Regions from separate parts of the Pelagerythrobacter sp. Soil_C_18 genome, predicted to be linked through region 1. Evidence: predicted binding sites of a transcription regulator. Region 1 holds the regulator's gene; the other holds the start of a gene.
The links. The regulator LexA, encoded in region 1, represses DNA repair genes until DNA is damaged. The targets are predictions, from matches to a motif close to GTTCCNCNCTTGTTCT.

Region 1 (11,674 bases):
GCTTGGCGGCGCGTTGGGCGGCCCGCATTTCCTCGAGCTCTTCGGTCGTTGCATAGCACTTGTAGGCGTGCCCTGCGGCGAGGAGCTGCTCGGCCACCTCCACGTGGCGGGCCCCGCGTTCCGACTGGAACACGACGTCGTCGTCCCACTCGAGGCCGAGCCACGCGAGCCCGTCGAGAATCGCTTCGATCGCTTCCGGAGTCGAGCGCTTGCGGTCGGTATCCTCGATTCTCAGCAGCGCCCGGCCGCCGTGATGGCGGGCGTAAAGCCAGTTGAATAGCGCGGTGCGGGCGCCGCCGATATGAAGGAATCCGGTCGGCGATGGAGCGAAGCGCGTCACGACCTGTCCGCTATCGCTTGCCATATCCGACGTGATCCTTTCCTATGTCTCCCATGGCGACGGGGGTGCCCGAGGTGCCGTTGGGGGGCGGGCCCGAAGAGGCCAATGCTGCAGCGCAGCGCAATTGGCGCAGCGCGGCGCGTTTGTCCAGTGCGGTGGACCGGATCGAGACGTTTCTCGCCGTGGCAGGATTTGATCGCGGGCCTTGGCTCGCCGTCGCCTTCGCCGCCGGGATCGGTGTCTGGTTCCTTTTGCCGGTGCCATGGCAGTGGATCGCCGTTATCGCCCTTGCGACGCTCGCCGCGATCGCGGCGCAGGCCCTGTGGCGGGATCGGGACGATCGGGCCAACTTGCGCCTGGCCGTAATTTCGCTGGCGATCGTGGTCGCGGCGGGGATGGCTATTGTGTGGCTGCGTTCCGCGGTCGTGGGAGCGGAGCCGATCGCCTATCCCCGGGTCGAACGGATCGAGGCGCGGGTTCTCGAACGGATCGACCAGCCGGCGGAAGACCGCCTGCGTCTCGTGCTGGCGTACCGCGATGCGGAGGCGGCGCGTGCGCGAAAGGTGCGGATCAACGTGCCGCTCGCGGCGGACCAGCCGGGACTGGCGGAGGGTGCGGTCGTGCGCCTGCGAACTCGGCTGATGCCACCGTCGCCCCCCATGCTGCCGGGCGGCTACGATTTTGCGCGCACTGCATGGTTCCAGGGGCTCTCAGCGACGGGATCGCTGATCGGAGAGATCGAGATCGTGCAGCCTGGCCGCGGCGCGAGCAGCCTGGCGGGGGTTCAGCGCGTGCTGGCCGCGCACGTGCGCGAGCGGCTGTCGGGCTCACCTGGCACGATCGCGGCGGCGTTCGCGAGTGGAGATCGAGGAGCCATAACCCGTGCCGACGAGGAGGCGATGCGGGACTCCGGATTGACGCACCTGCTGTCGATCAGCGGACTTCACGTCAGCGCGGTGATCGCGGCGGCTTACCTTTTAGCCATCAAGCTCCTCTCGCTCTGGCCGTGGCTTGCGTTGCGCGTGCGGCTGCCGGTCGTTGCCGCAGCCATCGCGGCCGGAGCAGGCGTCGGATACACGCTGCTGACAGGTGCGGAGGTACCGACGGTGCGAAGCTGCATCGGCGCCGTGCTCGTGCTGATTGCCTTGGCGCTCGGACGCGAGCCGCTGTCGATGCGAATGGTGGCGGTGGCCGCCGTTGCCGTGCTCCTGCTGTGGCCGGAGTCGCTCGTCGGGCCCAGCTTCCAGATGAGCTTCGCGGCGGTGCTCGCCATCGTCGCGCTGCATGGCAGCGCGCCGGTGCAGGCTTTCCTTTCTCCACGCGAGGAGAACTGGATCGTCCGGTTCGCGCGGCGCGCCGGGATGCTGCTGCTCATGGGCGTTGTGATCGAGATAGCGCTGATGCCCATCGTGCTGTTTCATTTCCATCGTGCCGGTCTTTACGGCGCGCTGGCGAACGTGATCGCGATTCCGCTGGTCACTTTCGTATCGATGCCGCTGATCGCATTTGCCTTGCTGCTCGATCTCGCTGGAGCGGGCGCGCCTGTCTGGTGGCTCGCGGGCAAATCCCTCGAACTGCTGCTCGCCATCGCGCACTTCACCGCCGCGCAGCCCGGAGCGGTAAAGCTTGCGCCCCAGATGGACCTGGCGACCATCGCGCTGTTCGTTGCCGGCGGACTATGGCTGGCGCTCTGGCGAGGGCGGGCGCGGCTGCTCGGCCTCGCGCCGGCAGCTCTCGGAACGATCCTGCTCATCGGGACGCCCGCGCCGGACGTGCTCATCTCGGGCGATGGGCGGCACGTCGGAATTGCAGGCGAGGGCGACCGGTTGCTGATGCTGCGCGATACCCGCAGCGAGTTCGCGCGCGACAATCTCCTGGAACTCGCGGGACTGGAGGGCGAACCGGTTCCACTCAGCCGCTGGGCCGGTGCGCGCTGCAGCCGCGATTTCTGCAGGCTTGCAATCGACCGCGGCGAGAGGCGCTGGACGCTGCTGATGGCGCGTGGCCGCGACATGGTGGAGGAACGGGCGCTTGCCGCTGCCTGCGACCGCGCCGATATCGTCGTCGCCGACCGCTTTCTTCCGCGCAGTTGCCGCCCCCGCTGGCTAAAGGCCGATCGACGCCTGCTCAGCGGGACGGGTGGGCTCGCGCTCTACCTAGACGAGCCGCGCATGGAGACGGTCGCCGAGGGGCAGGGCGAACATGGCTGGTGGCGCGGCACGCGGCGCTAGATCAACGATCGAGCAGTGTCGCCGCCATTTGCTCGGCGATCAGTGGTAACGGCGCAGCAATCCCGAAAGCTTGCCCTGCACCTGCACTTCGTCAGGTCGGTAGATCTGCGGTTCGTAGCTGCCGTTGGCCGGGTCGAGCCGGATCATTCCGTTCTCCCGGCGCAGGTACTTGAGCGTCGCTTCCTCGTTGCGCACGAGTGCCACCACGATCTCGCCATCCCGCGCCATGTCGGTACGGCGCACGAGCGCGAAGTCGCCGTCGAAAATGCCGGCTTCGATCATCGAATCGCCCGAAACCTCGAGTGCATAGTGCTCGCCCGGTCCAAGCAGCGCGGCGGGGACGGGCAAGCTGCTTTGCCCCTCGATCGCCTCGATCGGCACACCCGCAGCGATGCGGCCGTGGAGCGGAATTTCGATTACGTCGTTTGCAGGCCTCGGCTGCGCTGGCGCGACCCGGTGCAGTTCGACGATATTGTCACCCTTCGCGCTGCGCGCGGCGGGTGTCGCATCTTCGGGCTGCTTGAGCACTTCGAGCGCGCGAGCGCGGTTGGGCAGGCGGCGGATGAAGCCGCGTTCCTCGAGCGCAGAGATCAGGCGATGAACGCCCGACTTGCTCTTGAGATCGAGCGCCTCCTTCATCTCCTCGAACGAAGGGGAAATGCCGGTTTCTTCCAGCCGCTGCTGGATGAAACGGATCAACTCGTGCTGCTTTGCCGTCAGCATGGCGAAGTCTCCTCGGTCGCCTGACACGCTCGTCCAGGTTGCGAACGAATGCGGAACAATTAGGCAACCGATTTGGTGAAGTCAAGCAACTCCGCCATTCTGGAGTCGATAGTAGAGAACATCCGTTCCGCTTTCGTCTCGACATCCGGCCGTTAGCCGAGGAGAAGCTGCCGCGTCGCGGCGGTGAGATCGGGCTGCCGCATCAGACTCTCGCCCACGAGGAAGCAACGCACGCCCACCGCAGCCAGGCGCTCGCAGTCCGCATGGCGCTCGATTCCGCTCTCCCCGACCAAGAGCGCATCCTCCGGTGCGAGGGGCGCGAGGCGCTCGGTCACGGCAAGATCGGTGCGAAAGGTTTTGAGGTCGCGGTTGTTTATTCCGATGAGCCTCGAGCGTAGTGCGCTCGCACGCTCCATCTCCGCCTCGTCGTGAACCTCGACCAGGACGTCCATGCCGCGCTCGAGCGCGGCCGCCTCGATCTCGACCATTGCGCCATCGTCCAGCGCGGCCACGATGATGAGAATTGCATCGGTTCCGATCGCGCGCGCCTCGGCGACTTGCCATGGGTCGACCATGAAGTCCTTCCGCAGCACGGGCAGGTCGCAGGCCGCGCGCGCATCCATCAGAAAATCCTCATGCCCCTGAAAGTAGGGCGCGTCGGTGAGAACCGAGAGGCAGGCGGCGCCTCCCGCCTGATAGGCCAAAGCGTGTTCGGCGGGGCGAAAATCGGCGCGGATCAGACCCTTGGACGGCGAAGCTTTCTTGATTTCCGCAATCAGGCCGAACCCGTTCCGCGCCTTGGCCGCAAGTGCGTCGGCGAAGCCCCGCGGCGGCCCGGCATCCCGCGCGGCACGGTCGAGATCCTCGATCGTGGCGAGCCCTTTGCGGGCAGCGACTTCCTCACGCTTGGTGGCGCAGATTTCGTCGAGCTTGTTCATCGTCCGGTTTCCGTGTGGCAGCTTGCGTTCGTCGCACGATCTAACGCGCCATTTCGATCCAGCGATCGAGCAGGGTACCCGCATTGCCGCTGTCCAGCGACTCCGCGGCGATCGCTGCACCGTCCTCCCATCCCCGAGCCGAGCCCGCGAGGATCAGCATCGCCGACGCGTTGAGCAGCACAGCGTCGCGATAGGGGCCCGGCGCGCCCATCAGCAGCGCCTTGAGCGCCTTGGCATTGTGCAGCGAATCCCCGCCGCGGATCGCCTCGACGGGGGCATGCGGCAGACCGGCCATCGAAGCATCGACCCGGCGCATCTCGAAATCGTTGCCGACGACTTCTGCCACCTCATTGCCGCCGGCGAGGCTCAGCTCGTCGAGCCCCTCGTCGCCCGAGGCGATGAAGGTGCGCTCGGTCCCGAGCCTGGCCTTGGCCGCTGCGTAGATCGGCACGTAGCCGGGGCGGGCGATGCCGATCAACTGACGCCGCACGCCGGCCGGGTTCGACAGGGGGCCCATGAGGTTGAAGATCGTGCGCCGGCCGAGCCGCTGACGGAGCGGCTGAATCCGTCCCATCGCGGGGTGGTGGTTCTTCGCGAAGAGGAAGCAAATTCCCAGCTCCGCCAATGTCTTTTCGGCTGTTCTTCCAGCCGCTTCCATATCGAGCCCGAGCGCTTCCAGCGTATCCGCTGCGCCGGACTTGCTGCTGGCCGCACGATTGCCGTGCTTGGCGACGGGCACGCCCGCGGCCGCAACGACGAGGCTCACGGCGGTCGAGACGTTGAGCGTGTGATGGCCGTCGCCTCCGGTGCCGCAGCAGTCGACGGCATTGTCCGGCGCCGCAACCGGGATCATCCGCGCACGGAGCGCCCGCGCCGCGCCGGCGATCTCGTCCGCCGTCTCGCTGCGCTCGGTGATCTCGATGAGAAACCGGGCGATCTCCTCCTCACTGGTCTCGCCGTCGAGGATCCAGCCGAAGACTTCCTCGGCCTCGGCTTCGGAGAGGTGGGGCTCGGCCTCGGGGAGCGTCTTCATGCGGGCACCTTGGCTTCGATCCCGCAGATCGCGAGGAAGTTGGCGAGCAGCGCGTGGCCGTACTCGGTGGCTATGCTCTCCGGGTGGAACTGAACCCCGTGGATCGGCAGCTCGACGTGGCGGAAGCCCATCACGCTCGTGCCGTCGAGCCCGGGCGTCTCGCTGGTTGCGTTGACCGTCAGAACCTCGGGCACGTCCTCGACGATTAGCGAGTGGTAGCGGGTGGCGGTGAAGGGGGAAGGCAGGCCGGCGAAGACGCCGGTGCCGTCGTGCTCGACCGGCGAGGTCTTGCCGTGCATCAGCCCGCCGCGCACGACGCGCCCGCCGAAATGCTGCCCGATCGCCTGGTGGCCGAGGCAAACGCCGAGCAGCGGCAGGCGGGCGTCCGCGCAGGCGGCGACGAGATCGAGGCTGATCCCGGCTTCGTTCGGCGTGCACGGTCCGGGAGAGATCAGAACGCCCGCGGGCCCACTCGCGACCGCCTCCGCCGCCGTCAGCGCATCGTTGCGCTCGACGCGGACTTCGGCCCCCAGCTCCATCAGGTAATGGACCAGGTTGAAGGTGAAGCTGTCGTAGTTGTCGATGACGAGGATCATGTCGGAGGTCTTCGTGGTTCGGCCGCGCGCGATCAAGCAAGGAAAGCTATTGGGGTGTCGATTGCTCTCCTCCCTTTCCGGGGGGAGATAGCAGCTTGGGTCAACGGGAGAGAGCTACCGGCCTACGCCTGCTTCCCCGCGAACCGGTCGCTGGCGCGGACGAGGCCGTCGGTGATGCCTGGCTCGGTGAACAGGTGGCCGCCGTCGGGCACGATCTGAAGGTCCACCTCGGGCCAGGCCTGTTTGAGCGCCCAAGCCGCGGCGGGCGGAGTGCAGCAATCGTGCCGCCCCTGCACGATGACGCCGGGGATGCCCTTCAGGCGGTGTGCGTTGACGAGGAGCTGGCCTTCATCGAGCCAGCACTTGTGGCGGAAATAATGGTTCTCGATCCGTGCGATAGAGATTGCGTGATCGTCTTCGGTGAATTCCTCGAGCATCGCAGGGTCGGGCAGCAGCGTTACCGTCATGCCTTCCCACATACTCCATGCCTTTGCGGCGGCGAGCTTGGTGGCGTGATCATCGCTGGTGAGGCGGCGGTGATAGGCCTCGACCACGTCATCCCGCTCGTTCTCCGGGATCAGGCCGATGAAGTCGGCCCAGGCTTCCGGATAGAGCTCGCTTGCGCCGTAGGTATAGAGCCAGTCGAGTTCCGCCTGGCTCGACAGGAAGATGCCGCGCAGCACGAGTTCGCTGACGCGCTCGGGATGTGCCTGGGCGTAGGAGAGCGCGAGGGTGGAGCCCCAGCTCCCGCCGAAGACCTGCCAGGTCTTGTGACCGCACATCTCGCGCAGCCGTTCCATGTCGGCGACGAGATCCCACGTCGTGTTGTTCTCCAGGCTCGCGAACGGTGTCGAGCGGCCGCAACCCCGCTGGTCGAACAGCAGGATGTCGTAAAGTTCCGGATCCCACTGCCGGCGCTGCGTGTCGCTGCAGCCGGAACCGGGGCCGCCGTGGAGGAACACGGCCGGCTTGGCGCCGCGCGTGCCGATGCGCTCCCAGTAGATCGTGTGTCCGTCGCCGACGTCGAGCATTCCGGTCTCGTTCGGCTCGATGGGCGGATAGAGCGTGCGCTCGTATGCAATCTGGATCATGGCTTGTCCTTGTGCTCGACTACGATCATCGGTCCGATCGGTGCCCGGTTGTCGAGGCGGTCGGTCGCAGGGTCCCACAGCGCGCTGACGCTTCCGTCTAGAAACAATGCGTCGGGCGTCTTGAGCCCATCGCGGAAGTATCGCGCGAGAATCCCGAAGCTCACCGGTCCTTCCGAGATGACGAAGTGCGCGCGCCCTTGTGCATCGATGCCGACGCCGTTGCGGATCGCCTTGCTCGGCCCGTCTTCCGAAATTTCCGGGTGCAGCTTGCCGTCGATCACCAGCATCGGCCCGCTCTGTGTGCCGAAGGCCGGACGGTCGCCGACGTTGGCGTAGAAGTCGTCCGCCGTGCGGATCTGCCACTTGCTGCCGGTGCCGAAGAACACTCCGTTGGGCTTCATGTGGAAATTGCCCGGTCCGTCCGCGCGGTTGAGCTCCTTGAGACGGTCGCCGCTTTCGACGTAGTAGCCGATCGGCTTGCCTTCACCGTCGTACATTCCGCCGTTCATCGCGAAAGCGACCTTCGGTGCATCGTCGCCGCGAGCGGCGGCTAGCTTCGCGAGACTGCGGTAGGGCGCACCGTCCTCGGGCCCGAGGTCGGTGAGGACGCGATGCTTCGCGGGATCGGCGATGCAGTGGGTGAAGGCTGCGTCCTCGAACGTGGCGCTCTCGCAGGCCGATGCGACGCTCGGCGTGGGGGTCGGCGTGGGCCGGGGCGCAGCTGCCTTCTCGGCGACTCCGCTTCCGATCTCTGTGCGGATGACGGGCTCACCCGCAGGCTGCTCTCCGCATGCGGCAAGGCCAAAGAGCGGGGCGAGGGTCATCAGGCGTTTCACTGGCCGAACCCGGGCTCCTGCGCGATCCGCACCGCCTCGCGCGCGGCGGCAAGAAGGGCGCCGGCCTTGGCTTCGCATTCGCGCTGCTCGTAGGCCGGATCGCTGTCGGCGACGATGCCTGCGCCGGCCTGGACGTGGAGCACGCCGTCCTTCACCACGCCGGTGCGCAGGACGATGCAGCTGTCGACCGATCCGTCCGGTGCGAAGTAGCCGACGCCGCCTGCGTAGGCGCCGCGCGTTTCCGGCTCGAGCTCGGCAATGATCTCACACGCGCGGACTTTCGGTGCGCCGCTGACGGTGCCCGCAGGAAAGCCTGCGAAGAGCGCGTCCAACGCGTCCTGACCGGCACCGAGACGGCCCACAACGTTACTCACGATGTGCATCACGTGGCTGTAACGCTCGATGGTGAAGCTGTCGGTGACCTCGACCGTGCCCTTCGCCGCGACCCGGCCGACATCGTTGCGGCCGAGGTCGAGCAGCATGAGATGTTCGGCGCGTTCCTTGGGGTCGGCGAGCAGACTGGCCTCGGCCGCGCGATCGGCCTCTGGCGTGGCGCCGCGCGGGCGGGTGCCGGCGATCGGGCGGATCGTGACATCGCCGTCGCGTACGCGCACGAGGATCTCGGGACTCGACCCGACGACGGCGAAGCCGGGTAGGTCTAGGAAGTAGAGGAACGGCGATGGATTCACCCGGCGAAGCGCGCGGTAAAGCGCGAATGGCGGCAGCGGGAACGGGCACCTGAAGCGCTGGGCGAGCACGACCTGGAAGATATCGCCGGCCTCGATGTAACCTTTCGCGCGGGCCACCATTGCGGCGTAGTCCTCGCCGGCCATCGTAGGGGTGAGCGCCATCTCGGGCAGATGCGAGGTGCGGTCTGCGGGGGCGACCGGGCCTCCCAGCTTCCGCAGGGTATCGTCGATCCGCTCCGCCGCGGCTTCGATTGCCTGATTTGGTTCGCCGGCGCCGGCCCAGATCGGCGCGATGCAGAACAGCTCTTCGCCGAGCCGGTCGAACACGAGCAGGACCGTGGGCCGGACGAACAGCATGTCGGGCAATGCGACCGAGCTCTGCGGCGCGCGCGGCAGCCGCTCGACCAGCCCGATCGTCTCATACCCGAAATAGCCGACGAGGCAGGCGAGGGCGGGGGGCAGGTCGTCGGGCACGTCTATCCGGCAGCGGGAGACGAGCGCGCGCAGTTCCGCGAGTGATCCTTCGGCGCAGGGCTCGAACGCCGCGCGATCTTCCCGCCAGCGCGGATTGATCTCGGCACTGTCACCTTCGGCACGGAACACGAGATCAGGATCGAGGCCGAGCAGGCTGTAGCGCCCGCGCACTTCGCCGCCTTCGACCGATTCGAGCAGGAAATCGCCGCGGCCCGGCTCGATCAGCTTCAGCGCCGCGCCGACCGGAGTCTCTGTATCGGCGACCACCTTGCGCCAGACGAGCGCGGGGCGCCCTGCGGCAAGCGCACTGCGGGCGGCGTCCGCGTTCGAGAGGCGGGGGGCGGCCAGGGCCGGCCCCCTCAATTTTGCCCGAGGAGCTGTTTGCGGATCGCCTCGATCGCCGTCTCGTTGCGCTCCACGCCGAGTTCCTTGCGCAGGGCGAGGCGAAGCTGATCGGCATATTCGCGGCCCATCGCGCCCCCGAGGTCCGCACTTGCCTGCGCGAACACGGGATCGTTGCGGCTCACTTCGCCGGTCTCGATATCGTCGAGGTCGACAACGAACCAGCCGTTGCTGTCGGGCGCCTCGAGCTTCTTCGTGGTGCCCTCCGCCATGCTGAACAACAGCGCGATCGGCGCAGGGAAGCGCCCCTGCATCGCCGCGAGCTGCTCGCGCGTGAGGTCGATCTGCTCCACGCCCGGCAGGCTCTGTTCTTCCTCGCCAATCGCCGCCGCGAGGGTGGCGCCGCCCTTGACGCGCTGGAGGACGCGATCGGCTGCGGCGCGCGCCGCCTTGGCACCCTGCGCCAGCCGCCAGCTGGCGATCACGTCGTCGCGGATCTCCGCCAGCGGTGCGGCGGCCGATGGAACGATCTCGCTCGCCTCGAAGATCAGGAAGGTCTCGCCGCGTTCGATCTCGGCAACCTGCGGCTGGGCTTCGGACATCTGGAACGCGGTCTCGAGCGCCGGCGCGAGGATCTCCGGCGCGGTCTCGGTCGGCGTGCCGTAGACGCCGCCGGTCGCAAGCAGCGGACGCGTGGTTTGCGTTTCGGCGCCGAGGTCTTCCGCGATGTCGGAGAGCGAGACGCCGTCCGCGAGCTGTTCTTCGACGCTCGCCGCGAGATCGGCGAGGGCGGTCTGGCGCTTCTCGACCCGCAGGGCATCCGCGATCTCGCCGCGAACCTGCTCGAGGCTGCGCGCCGCCCGCGCATCGATCTCGTCGACGCGCACGACATGCCAGCCGAGACCGCTGCGAGCGGGCGCCGCGATCTGTCCGCGACCGGCAGCGAAGGCTGCGCTGGCGACTTCGGGCGAACTGCGGGCCGCGAGGGCTTCGCGCGAGACCGGGCCCAGCGTTGCGGTGTCGAAGCCGGCCTCGCGCGCTGCCGCCTCCAGCGAACCGCCTGCGCTCACCCGCTGGCGGATGGCGTTCGCGGCTTCCTGCGTGGGCACGATCAGTTGCGTGACGCTGCGATCCTCGCTCGCTGCATACTGCGCACGGTTCTCTTCGTAACGTGCGCGAATTTCGGCGGCCGTGGGCTCGGCCTGTTGTCCGAGCGTGTCGGCGCCGAACACCGCATAGCGGATCACCCGCCGTTCGGGCCGGATGAAGTCGCTGCGGTTTTCGGTGTAGTAAGCGTCGAGTGCAGACTGGCTGGGGTTGCCGGTCGGCGCGAAGGCCTGCGCCGGGAGAACCGCAATGGCGCCGCGGCGCCGCTCCTTGAGCAGGGCGGCATAGTGCATCACGACCTTTTCCGGAGCCTTGCCGCCGATCGCGACGGGCACGAGCAGCTGCTGTGCAAGCAGGCCCTGCGCGAGATCGGCGCGGAACGTCGCCTCGGAAAGGCCTTGGGCGCCGATCAACTGGCGGAAGACGTTCGCGTCGAACTCCCCGTTCGCCCCACGGAACTGCGGAATGGCGATGATCTCGCTGTTGACCAGGTTCTCGCCCGCGCGGAGCCCGTGCCGCTTCGCATATTCCGCAATCGCTGCGCGGTCGATCATCTGGTCGAGCACGTCGTCCAGACCGCCCTGGGCGATGAAGGCGTCCATCGACATGTTGGGATTGCTCTGGCGCGCCTGGTCGAGCGCGGCATTCGCGCTGCTGACCAGATCGGCCGAATCGATCTTCCGGTCGCCGACGACCGCCACCCTGTCGCCGCCCGCGACGCCGCCGAAAGTGCCCGTGTTAGCCAGATCGCTGCTCGCAAAGGCGACCGCGATCAGCGCGAGAAAGGCCAACGTGATGGGAACGCCAAACTTCGATTGGAAGAAGTTGCGGAAGAATAGGAGCATGTCGTGGGTGGTTCCGGAAGCTGCGATCGATTTGGGGTTGCGCTATACGGCGAGCGCTTTATCCGGCCTGCGGCGTCCCGGCAACAGGTCGGCAGCGCTTTTGGCCCTGCAAGGCGAAGCATCTGGCAGGCCGGGCATATCGCCCCATATAGGCGGCGATCGGAATCGTCTAAAATCGGGATTACAGGACGGATTGTCATGGCCGAACGGCCCTATATCGTTGGAAACTGGAAGATGAACGGCACGCGGGCAATGCTCGCCCAGGCGCGTGCCATCGACCGCGCCGCACAGAACCTGATGAAGGTCGAAGTGGCGCTCGCGCCGCCCTTCACGCTGATTCACGCGACCCATCGGGAGGTCGAGCAGATCGGCGTCGGCGCTCAGGACTGCCATTGCGCTACCGACGGTGCGCACACCGGCGACGTTTCC
Region 2 (11,674 bases), on a different contig from region 1:
GATCTCCACTCGATGCCGCCGCTGCGGCCGCGTTTTCCCGGCGACCGCACTGCGGAAGTCGTACTCGGCGACCGTTTCGGCGCCTCCTGCGATCCCGCGCTCGCAGCGCAGGGCCTTGCATATTTCGCCCGGATCGAGCGGCGTACCGCGCACAACCGGCCCTACGCGGGTGGCTATATCCTCGACCGGCACGGCGCGCCGGCGCGCGCCATTCATGCCTTGCAGCTGGAAATCTGCCGTTCGAGCTATCTCGACGCGCGGCTTTCGGAGACGTCCGCGCGCATGCCCGCGGTCGCGCGGCTGCTGACCGGCTTCGTCCGGGAGCTCGGCGATACGGTTGCCGCGCTCGGGAGAAACGGGGCGCTTCCGCTCGCCGCAGAATGAAAAAACCACCTCGTGCAAAATGCACGAGGTGGCCAAGGTTCAGGGAGGAGGTGCACCGCAGTGCACCGATCGGAACAGGCTATGAGGGGAGCGCCGTTCCGATACCGAGGAGATAGGTTGCATGCCGGGATGTTTCAACCCCGGCTATCGCGAGACGATCTCGTGTTGTCGTCTCAGTTCGTCGCTGCAGGCACGATCTCAGGGCCTTTGCCCTGCTGCTGCTGGCGGGCGAAGATCGCGCGCATCAGGTCGAGCGAGAACATGTGAGCGTAAATCAGCGCGAGCAGCCCGTTCTGGCACCACGTGCGCAGCACGTCGCCGCGCACTTCGCGCAGCTTTTCCTGATTGATCATCTGGAAGCCGCGATAGACGTACGGGCGGTCAGGATTGTCCTGCATGGAGATTGCGATCTCGCCGTCCATCAGCAGGTCGTGCTTCTTCAGCTCGTCAATGAATGCCTTGGTCCGCTGACCGGCTTCCTCGAAGTGCTGGCAGAACTCGAGAGCGCGCTTGGTCGCGTCGGCGGGCTTGCCCTCGTCGTCGAACAGAGCCTCGCCGTCCGAGAACTCGCCGAGCGAATCGGTGGTCGGGTCGAAGCAGAGCGACAACTCTTCGGAATCCGGCTGCAGCTTGGCGAGCATGAACGGATAGCGGCGGATGTAGGCCGGAAGATAGACCGGCTCGTTCACCTTGCCCTCTTCGTCCACGAAGGTGTTCACACCCTCGTTCAGGCCCATGAGCGCGAGCGGCAGCGGGTTGTCGCCCGAGGAGAAGACGATCGGGTAATCACGCTGCGCCTGGACGAATTCGTCGACCGTCAGCGGGATTGCGTGCTGGGCGGTCAGCCACTTCGCCGAATCGATACCCTTGCTGTGCCACTTCGCGTGATCGCGGCTGTTGAGCGGCATGAGGTCGTTGTAGAACAGGGGCAGGTTGGGCTGCGGCGCGCTGGCCATGGATTCTCTCCGGATCGCTAGGATTGTCTACTCGGCAAGGCATGCACCCCGCGCATGAAGGGCGCGCTTTAGTTGCTGCGTGTCTCAGGCGCAAGCGTGACGAGCTTTCCGGGATTGAGCAGGCCCTGCGGGTCGAGCGCCTGCTTGACGCTGCGCATCATGGCCAGCGCCACCGGGTCGCCCAGACGGCCGAGTTCGTCACGCTTCATCTGGCCGATACCGTGCTCCGCACTGATCGAGCCCCCCCAGCGGGTGACGAGATCGTGCACGAAGGCGCTGATTGCCTTGCCCTCGCCATCTTCCCACTCGCCGCGAACCACGCCGGGCGGCGCGAGGACATGGAAGTGGACGTTGCCGTCGCCCAGGTGTCCGAATGCGACCGCAGCCGTCCCGGGAAAGCGGGCCTCCACTTCGGGTACGGCCCGTTCGACGAACTCGGCCATCCTCGCGACAGGGACCGAGATGTCGTGCTGCATCGCCGGGCCGATCGCCCGCTCGGCCGGCGAGATAGAATCGCGCAGCAGCCAGAACTGCTCCGCCTGCGTTTCGCTCGCAGCGATCGTCGCATCTTCGATCGTCCCCGCCTCGAAAGCCTCGGAGAGCAGCGATTCTGCCAGCTCGGAAAGGCCGTCGGCCGCACCGTCCTCCGCGACGAGCTCGATCAGCGCGTGCCACGAGTGTTCGCTTGCCAGGGGGCTGCGCGCATCGGGGAGGTGATCGAGAACCGCGGCGAGGCAATGCGCGGGGACGACCTCGAACCCTTCGAGATGATCTCCCGCGCGCGCCTCGCAATGGAGCAGCAGGCGGCGTGCGTCGCCGATCGACTTGAGCCCTGCCCAGAGCACCGCGCGCTCGCCGATCGCAGGCAGCAGCCGCAGCGTGGCGGCCGTCACGATGCCGAGCGTGCCTTCGGACCCGATCAGCAACTGCTTGAGGTCGAACCCGCGGTTGTCCTTCTTCAACGGAGTGAGCGCATCGAACACGTCGCCGTCCGCGAGTACCGCCTGCAGGCCGAGGACCTGCGCGCGCATGGTCCCGTGCCGCAGGACCTGCGTGCCGCCGGCGTTTGTGGCGATCAGCCCCCCGATCGTTGCCGATCCCTTGCCGCCGAGGGTGAGGGGGAAGCGCATCCGCTTGTCGGCAGCGGCCTCGTGCAAGGTCTGGAGAATCACCCCGGCCTCGCACACCGCCTGCCGCGAATCGACATCGATCGCTCGGATCGCGTTCATTCGCCGCAGCGAGAGCAGCAAGGCCTCGCCCTCGCTGTCGGGAGTCGCGCCGCCCGACATGCCGCTGTTGCCGCCCTGCGGCACGATCGGCACGCGGTGCCGGGCACAGAGCCGGACGATGGCCGAGACTTCCTCCGTGTTGGCAGGGGAGGCCATGGCGAGGGCTTTCCCCGCATAGCGGCCGCGCCAGTCGGTGAGCCATGGTGCCATTGCCTCGGGGTCCTGGGTGAAGCCGCGCTTGCCGAGCAGTTCGGCCGCGCTTGCGAGAAAGGTGTCGAGATCGCGCATGGCGAGCCCTATGGCATAGCCCGGCGCCCCCGCACCACCCGGTTTGCGTATGCGTGCTGCGCGGATTAAGCCGTCGTTCAAGCGTTTGCGCTATTCCGCAGGGCCGGATATGGCCGCATCGTTTGCAGCGGCCGCACGGAGATCGCGACCAGCGCCGATGACGAGTCCCGCTGCCTTCCTTGCCCCTATCGTGCTGTTGTTCAGCCCGCCGGCACCGGTGGATGAAACAGGGAGCGTATCGACGCCGCGGAGTTCCGTCGCCCTGGGCCGTGTGGAGCCGGGCTGGCGCGCACTCGATGCCGTTCGCGGTACGCCGGTTCAGCGCCAGGTCCGGATCGAGCAGCGGGTGATCATCCGCATCGTGCCCCGCAGCGCCGCGACCCGGCAGGGAGCGGCATCGTTCGTCGAGGCGCCCCGGCCCAACACGCGGCTGGTCGAACGCAAGGCCGCTGACTGCGTGCCAGCGGCCGCGGTCGGGGCGGTTCAGCCTGCTCCCGACAATCGCCTGATGCTATTCATGCGCGACCGGCGCCTCTACAGCGCGAAGCTGGAGCGCTCGTGCCACGCGCGCGATTTCTACTCGGGCTTCTACGTCGAGCGTAACGACGACGGCATGATCTGCGTCGACCGCGACAAGCTGCAATCGCGCACCGGATCGAAGTGCGAGGTCACCGCGATCAGCCAGATGGTGCCCGCCCGCGACTGACGCGCGGCAGGTCGGCGCGCTTTTCTTGACTTTTGCCCGCGCGCCGCGCAAAGGGCGCGGCGCTTGTGCAAGTGCCAACGCGCTGCACATTTGGGCGCGCACCCTCGAAACCCGGACAATTCAAACTCAGATGACATTTGCCGACCTCGGCCTCTCGCCAGAACTGCTCAAAGCCGTCGAAGCCGCCGGCTACACCGAGCCGACTCCGATTCAGGCGCAGGCGATCCCGCCCGTGCTGATGATGAAGGATATCGTCGGCATCGCGCAGACGGGCACGGGCAAGACGGCGGGCTTCGTGCTGCCGATGATCGACATCCTCGCCAACGGCCGCCGTCGGGCGCTGATGCCTCGCAGCCTGATCCTCGAGCCGACGCGTGAACTGGCCGCGCAGGTCGCCGAGAATTTCGAGAAGTACGGCGTCAACCACGACCTCAGGATGGCGCTGCTGATCGGCGGCGTTCAGATGGGCGATCAGATCAAGGCGCTGAACGAAGGCGTGGACGTGCTGATCGCGACGCCGGGCCGCTTGATGGACCTGTTCGAGCGCGGCAAGATCATGCTCAACGGCTGCGAACTGTTGGTGATCGACGAGGCCGACCGGATGCTCGACATGGGGTTCATCCCCGATATCGAGTTCATCTGCTCCAAGCTGCCCGACACGCGCCAGACGATGCTGTTCTCGGCCACGATGCCGCCGCCGATCGAAAAGCTGTCGAAGAAGTTCCTCGACAATCCCAAGCGGATCGAGGTCAGCCGCGCAGCGAGCACGAACAAGGACATCACCGCGTTCAAGGTGCCGGTGAAGAGCCGCGAGAAGCGCGACACGCTGCGCTGGCTGCTTAAGAACGACCTGGTCGAAACCGCGATCATCTTCGCCAATCGCAAAACCACCGTGCGCGAGCTCAACAAGAGCCTCCGCAGCCACGGCTTCGCGAGCGGCGAGATCCACGGCGACATGGATCAGACGAGCCGCATCGCGGAGCTCAATCGCTTCAAGGGCGGCGACATCAATATCCTCGTGGCGTCCGACGTCGCCGCGCGCGGGCTCGATATCAAGGGCGTGAGCCACGTGTTCAATTTCGACACGCCCTGGCATCCCGACGACTACGTCCACCGCATCGGCCGCACCGGTCGCGCAGGGGCCAAGGGGCGGGCGTTCACTCTCGTTTCCGAAGACGATGCCGAAGCGATCGAGAACGTCGAGAAGCTGACCGGCGCCGCGATCCCGGTGTTCGGTAAGAAGGACGTGCGCGTCGAGCTCAAGCCCGCGCCCGAACCGCGCGAAGAGCGCGACGAGGAAGAAAAGCCTCGCCGGGCGCGCCGAGAGCGCGACGACGAGGAGCGCGAGCCGCGTCCCGCAAAGCCGCGCCGTGAGAAGGCGATGAAGCCCGAGCGTCCCGAACGCTCACGCCCTCGGCGGGACGAGGACAGCGAGCCCGTTCCGGCCGGCGAATGGAACGGCCCGAAGCCCGACTTCCTGGACGTCAGCGCGCTCTAGGCTCAAGCGTCCGGCGCCCTTCCGGCTTTCGCTGGGATGACGCTTTAGTCGAGCCTACAGCGCTTCCGCATTGTCGCCGCCTTTGCGGTTCTCGCGATCGCGCGCGTTGGAGCGATTCGGATCGCGTGCTTCCTGTTTCTGCAGCTTTTCATTCGGATTGCCGCTGCCGCGGTTTTCCTTCCGCGCCTGGGCGTTGCCGGCTTCGCTGGTCATGTCGGTTCTCCTTCACGAAAACCAACGACCGGGCCGCGGGAGGTTTCCGACCGTTTGCCTCGATGTCCGAGCTGGGGCGCGATCTAAGCTTTCGCTGGGATGGCGGATCAGCGATGCGTCGCGCGATCGCCAAGCTCGATCAGTCCATATGCTCGATGTCATCGCCGACGATCGCGACCCAGCGATGCTTGCGTTCCTCGTACACCGAGAACTTCGGCGAGGGGAAATCGGGATCGGCGAACGCTCCGACCGGAACCGCGGTCACGCCCGCCATCCCCTCGTTGACGTAGGCGACGGTCGAGCCGCAATCGGGACAGAAGCGATAGGTCGCCCGCGTCCCGCTATCGCCCACCCGCGACCACTCGCGGAACGCCCCCGTCAGTTCGAACCGCTCGTCCGGCCAGCGCGCCTGAACCGCGAACGCGCTGCCGGTCCGCTGCTGGCAGGCGAGGCAATGGCAGACCGAAACGCGCACCGGGTCGCCCGTGCATCTGGCACGCAATTGCCCACACCGGCAGGTTGCCTCGCGATCGGTCACAACGTCGGCGTCTAGAGCGCAGCGGGCGTTTGCGAAAGGGGCCCGATGTGTCAGGAGGAGACGGATGACGAAGCTCGATCTGAAGAAGACGCACAGGGCGCTGTTCAATCCGCCGCAGGACAGCTTCGCCGAGATCGTGGTGCCGAGAATGGCCTTCGTGAAAGCGGACGGGGCGGGCGATCCGAACACGGCGGACGAATACAAGACGGCGGTCGAGTGGCTGTACGGCGTCAGCTACGCAATGAAGTTCGCGGCGAAGGAAAGGCTTGGCCGCGACTACGTGGTGCCCCCGTTGGAAGCGCTCTGGTGGGCAGACGATCCCGGCGCGTTCGTGCGGCGGGAGAAAGATCGCTGGCGCTGGACCGTGATGATAATGGCGCCGGACTTTATCGGCGAGGCCGATTTCGACGAAGGGGTCGCGAAGACCGCGGCAAAGCGCGGCCACCGTCCGCCATCGCTGCGCTTCGAATCCTATGACGAGGGCCGATCGCTGCAGATCCTGCACATCGGCAGCTACGACGACGAAGGTCCGACCTTGAGACGCCTCCACGAAGAAGCGATGCCCAGCCTCGATGCGACCTTCAACGGCCCACATCATGAAATCTATCTGAGCGACCCCCGGAGGACCGAGCCGGCAAAACTGAAAACGATCCTCCGCCAGCCAATCCGGAAGCGTTGAGGCCCGTCGGGATGACGTGATTGGGGGAAGCGGCGGACCTCGGAGCGTTGCTCGACAGTCGCCGCTCTCACGCCACCGTCACGAAGCTGTCGATCACCCGCTTCACCCCGGCCTGCTCGAACTCGATCTCCAGCCGGTTCCCCTCCTGGTCCGTCACCACGCCGTAGCCGAACTTGTCGTGGAACACGCGTTGGCCGACGGCGATGTCGGTGCGGGGTTTGGCGGCGAAGCTGGCGGCGCTGCGGGTGGTTTCGCGCACGCGCTTCGGCGTTGCATCGTAGCCGGTGGTGAGCGCGCGCTGCCAGCCGGGGCCGCGGGTGGCGGTGCGGGCGGGGCGCTCGCGGGCGAGATGGGCGAAGGGGTCCTCGTGCTCGGTCATGCCCGCGCGCCAGAGGGAGGCGCCGCCGGTCAGGGTGGTCTCTTCCTCGATATGATCGGCGGGCAGTTCGCCGACGAAGCGGCTGGGGATGGAGCTGGTCCACTGGCCGTAGATGCGGCGGTTGGCCGCGTGCAGGATCGTGCAGCGCCGGCGCGCGCGGGTGATCGCGACGTAGGCGAGGCGGCGTTCCTCCTCCAGGCTGGCGAGCCCGCCTTCGTCGAGCGCGCGCTGGCTCGGGAACACGCCTTCCTCCCACCCGGGCAGGAAGACGTTGGCGAACTCCAGACCCTTGGCCGCGTGCATGGTCATTATGGTGACCTTCTCGCCCTCGTTGGCACGGTCGTTGTCCATCACCAGGCTGACGTGTTCGAGGAAGTCGCCGAGCGTCTCGTATTCCTCCATTGCACGCGCGAGCTCGGAAAGGTTCTCCAGACGGCCGGAGGCTTCGGCGGTCTTCTCCGCCTCGAGCATGGCGTTGTAGCCGGTCTCGTCCAACACCGTGCGCAGCAGTTCGGACGGGGTGACCTTGTCCACCTGCTCGCGCCACTCGAGGAACTGGCCCATCAGTCCGCCGATCGCGTTCGCCGCGCGCGCGGGCAGCTCGTCGCTGTCGGCGAGCTGGAGCGAGGCGGCGGCGAGCGGCATTCCGGTGCGGCGGGCGTGCTGATGCATCTTCTCGAGCGTCTTGGCGCCGAGCCCGCGCTTGGGCTGGTTATAGATGCGCTCGAACGCGAGATCGTCCTGCGGCTGGGCGATCACGCGCAGATAGGCGAGCGCGTCGCGGATCTCGGCGCGCTCGTAGAAGCGGAAGCCGCCGACGATCCGGTAGCCCAAGCCGATCTGGATGAAGCGGTCCTCGAACTCGCGCGTCTGGTACTGCGCGCGCACGAGAATGGCGATCTGCTCGAGAGGCGCGCCCTCGCGCTCCAGCCGCTCGATGTCCTCGCCCACGCGGCGCGCTTCCTCGGGCGCGTCCCACACGCCGATCACGCGCACCTTGTCGCCGCCGTTGACCTCCGTCCACAGCGTCTTGCCGAGGCGCTGGCTGTTGGCGTCGATCAGACCCGAGGCGGCGCCGAGGATGTGCGGGGTGGAGCGGTAGTTCTGCTCCAGCCGGATCACGTGTGCGCCGGGAAAGTCCTTCTCGAAGCGCAGGATGTTGGCGACCTCGGCCCCGCGCCAGGAGTAGATCGACTGGTCGTCGTCCCCCACCACGCAGATATTCTTGCGCTCCTGCGCGAGCAGGCGAAGCCAGAGGTACTGGACCTGATTGGTGTCCTGATACTCGTCGACCAGGATGTACTTGAAGCGCTGCTGGTAGTGCGCGAGCACTTCGCGCTCCCGCCGGAACACATTCAGCATGTGCAGCAGCAGGTCGCCGAAGTCACAGGCGTTCAGCGCCTTCAGCCGCTCCTGATAGAGGCGATAGAACTGCTGCCCGCGGCCGTTGGCATAGGCTTCGTTTTCGACCGCATCGAGGTCTTCGGGATTGAGACCGCGGTTCTTCCAGCGGTCAATCAGGCCGGCGAGCTGGCGCGCGGGCCAGCGCTTCTCGTCGAGGTCGTTCTCGACGATGAGCTGTTTGAGCAGGCGGAGCTGATCGTCGGTGTCGATGATCGTGTAGTTCGATTGCAGCCCGACCAGCTCGGCATGGCGGCGCAGCATCTTGGCGCCGATCGAATGGAAGGTGCCGAGCCAAGGCATGCCCTCCACTGCTTCGCCGAGATGGTGGGCAACACGCTCGCGCATCTCGCCGGCCGCGCGGTTGGTGAAGGTGACGCAGAGAATCTCGCTCGGCCAGGCGCGCCGTGTTGCGACGAGGTGTGCCAAACGCGCGGTAAGCGCCGCGGTCTTGCCCGTGCCAGCGCCCGCGAGCATCAGAACCGGCCCTTCGGTCGTCAGCACCGCCTCCCGCTGCGGGGCGTTAAGCCGCGCTGCGTAAAGGGGAATTTCGCCATCAGGGGCGGAGTTCGGGGCGGTGCCGGGCAGGGTCATGAGCAGGCGAACAGCTAGGGAACGCGGAGGAAACACGCAAGGGCCGCACGGAACCGCATCACCTGTGCGGCGTAGTGGCACCGATGATGAACGGATGGAGACAGCTCCAATGCGTAGCATAATTCTAGCCGGTGCCGCGGCACTGGCTTTCGCCGTGCCCGCTGCGGCGCAGGACACCGAGGCCGACGCCGAGACCCAGGTCGAAGCCGAAGTCGAGACGCCTGTGGGCACCTACACCATGACCGCGGGCCAGCAGACGTCGTATGACGCATGGCCGGCCGATCGCCAGGCCGCCTACGATGCGTGGACGGCCGAGATCCAGGAGTATTTCTGGTCGCTGACCCCCGACCAGCAGACCGGCTGGTGGGCGCTGACCGACGAGCAGCGCAGGCAGGTCTATCAGATGACGCCGCAGCAGCGCACGTCGGCCTGGGCGCAGATCGCCGCGCAGATGAACGGCGCCGCGCCCGGGGCAGCAGCTTCGACCGCGGCGACCACTACCACAGGCACGCCGGCCGGCCCCGCGAGCACGACGGCTTCGATGGCGACGAGCGGCGACATGCGGTTCGTCGAGAGCGAGACGGTGCAGACCGCCCCTCCGCCGAAGGAGGAGTATCCGATCTGCAGCGCCGAGGTGCAGGACGGCTGCATCAATCCGCGCGCGGCGGGGAAGAACTATGGCAACGTCCCGCTCGACTACTGGCCGGGCAAGCCAGCGAGCGAGATCGACGAGCCGCTGCCGGCCAAAAAGCCCGACGGCGCCTGACCGCGTTTCTCTGGCGCGCGCCTAAGCAGGTGCGTCGATACCCGAAGGGGCAGAGTTGCTTTCGCGGCTCTGCCCCTTTCCCGTGTCTTTCCGTGACAAGTTGCAAGAAAATCAGTCTATTACAGCTCGCCCCGATTCTGACACATTTTCCGGCGAGGCGTTTCGCTCATGCGATTGTAGTCGAGTGTAAGTCTTGCCGCCGCAGCGTGAAGTCCCCAACCTCTAGGTAATCCTGACGGGGGACCGAATTGTCAGGAAGAGTTCGCGTTCGTCGCTTGGGAATATTTTAAAGGAGACTTCCCAATGCGTATCCGTAACCTACTTCCCGCCGTCGCCGCCGTGGCGATCGTTTCCAGCCCGGCGCTGGCTCAGGACACCGAGATGGCCGAACCGCCGGTCGAGTCCGCGGAGCCGGCCGACACTGCCACGACAACCACGCTGACCCCGGACCAGCAGTCGGCCTATGATGCCTGGGCGCCCGCGCAGCAGGCGCAGTACGATGCCTGGCCTGCCGAGACGCAGACCTACTTCTGGTCGCTGACGCCGGAGCGTCAGGAGCTCTTCTGGCGCATCTCGGATGCCGACAAGAGCACGCTCGCGACCCTGCCGCCGGAGCAGCAGACCCAGGCCTGGGCGCAGATCGAAGCTCAGGCGGCCGGCATGCCGGCCCCGACCGACCCGGCAGCCAATCCGACGACCCCGGAACCGGCTGGCCCGGACACGACGACTCCGGACCCGATGGCCGATCCCACGACGGCTGAGCCGGCCACTCCTGACGAGCCGATGACCGACGACCCGATGTAATCGGTCGGTCGGAGCCTAGCTCGCGAGATCAGTCGGCAAGGCGGAGCAAAGTCAGCTTCGCCTTGCCGACACGTCTTTCGGCATCGACCGAAAGTCCCTTTACCGCCACCGTCTCGTCCGCTCCGGTTTCGAGCGCGATCCAGGTGGCTTCCCCGATCCACCCCAGCCTCAGCAGCCGATCGAGCGCCACCGCGCCCGCGCCGGTGCCATAAGGCGGATCGAGCAGCACCAGGTCGCGGGGCTTGTCGACCGGGCCGAGCGCCATGACCGATCCGGCGCGCACTTCGCTTCGCATGCGGGCGTCGAGCGCGGCGATGTTGGCGCGGATCGCCTTGAGCGCCGCCTCTTCCTGCTCGACGAACAGGCACTGCGCCGCCCCGCGCGAAAGCGCCTCGAGGCCGAGCGCGCCCGAGCCTGCGAACAAGTCGGCCACGGAAAGCTCCTCGAAACTGCCGAGCCGGCTGCTGAGCATCGAGAACAGCGTCTCGCGCGTGCGGTCCGCGGTGGGGCGCGTCGCCTCCCCCTTCGGCGTCACGAGCCTGCGCCCGCGCCACTCTCCGGCAATCACTCTCATGCTCACGCCCGGTGCGCTCTCTTGAGGCTCGATCGGAACCGCTCGATCTCGTGCTTCTGGATTTCCACCACCGCGCCGCGGGGCAGTTCGCCCAGTGCGAAGGGGCCGTAGCCGACGCGGATCAGGCGGCTCACCTGCAGCCCGAGGTGTTCGAGCACGCGGCGGACCTCACGGTTCTTGCCTTCGGTGATGGTCAGCTCGATCCACTGGTTGCGGCCCGTGCGCCGTTCCATGTTCGCATCGATCTGGCCGTAGCGGACGCCGTCGATCGTCAGGCCGTCGAACAGATCTTCGAGCTGCGCTTGCGTCACCTCGCCGAATGTGCGCGCGCGGTAGGTGCGCGGGATGCCGCTGGCAGGCAGTTCCATCGCGCGCTTGAACTCACCGTCGTTGGTGAGCAGCAGGAGGCCCTCGGTGTTGAGATCGAGCCGCCCGATCGGCATCACGCGCCCCGCGCCCTTGGGGAGCGCGTTGCGGAGCGCGGTGTAGATCGTCGCGCGGCCCTTCGGATCGCGTTCCGCGGTGATCAGGCCGGTCGGCTTGTGGAAGGCGAACAGCCGCGTGCGCTCGGCCTTGCCGACCGGCTTGCCGTCGACCGTGACGCCGCGCAGGTCGGGGATGATCGTTGCCGGGGTGTCGAGCACCTTGCCGTCGATCGCGACACG

Region 2: the regulator LexA is predicted to act here: its motif matches at 8,873-8,888, upstream of AC3A5N_RS13635 (ATP-dependent helicase).

The regions. Positions count from the first base shown of each region.
Region 1 covers NZ_JBDGIU010000002.1:438,171-449,844, reverse strand. Annotated here, with positions in the region: gene gltX (glutamate--tRNA ligase) at 1-364, opposite strand, end outside; gene AC3A5N_RS07820 (ComEC/Rec2 family competence protein) at 394-2,571, shown strand; gene lexA (transcriptional repressor LexA) at 2,611-3,294, opposite strand; gene trpC (indole-3-glycerol phosphate synthase TrpC) at 3,447-4,232, opposite strand; gene trpD (anthranilate phosphoribosyltransferase) at 4,273-5,265, opposite strand; gene AC3A5N_RS07800 (anthranilate synthase component II) at 5,262-5,861, opposite strand; gene pip (prolyl aminopeptidase) at 5,984-6,952, opposite strand; gene AC3A5N_RS07790 (phosphodiester glycosidase family protein) at 6,949-7,776, opposite strand; gene trpE (anthranilate synthase component I) at 7,785-9,314, opposite strand; gene AC3A5N_RS07780 (peptidylprolyl isomerase) at 9,311-11,245, opposite strand; gene tpiA (triose-phosphate isomerase) at 11,444-11,674, shown strand, end outside.
Region 2 covers NZ_JBDGIU010000006.1:176,936-188,609, reverse strand. Annotated here, with positions in the region: gene AC3A5N_RS13675 (N-formylglutamate amidohydrolase) at 1-384, shown strand, start outside; gene AC3A5N_RS13670 (SapC family protein) at 558-1,340, opposite strand; gene AC3A5N_RS13665 (FAD-binding oxidoreductase) at 1,409-2,857, opposite strand; gene AC3A5N_RS13660 (hypothetical protein) at 3,015-3,563, shown strand; gene AC3A5N_RS13655 (DEAD/DEAH box helicase) at 3,694-5,061, shown strand; gene AC3A5N_RS13650 (hypothetical protein) at 5,116-5,274, opposite strand; gene AC3A5N_RS13645 (GFA family protein) at 5,414-5,812, opposite strand; gene AC3A5N_RS13640 (GyrI-like domain-containing protein) at 5,877-6,491, shown strand; gene AC3A5N_RS13635 (ATP-dependent helicase) at 6,559-8,865, opposite strand; gene AC3A5N_RS13630 (hypothetical protein) at 8,975-9,631, shown strand; gene AC3A5N_RS13625 (hypothetical protein) at 9,935-10,435, shown strand; gene rsmD (16S rRNA (guanine(966)-N(2))-methyltransferase RsmD) at 10,464-11,009, opposite strand; gene AC3A5N_RS13615 (pseudouridine synthase) at 11,012-11,674, opposite strand, start outside.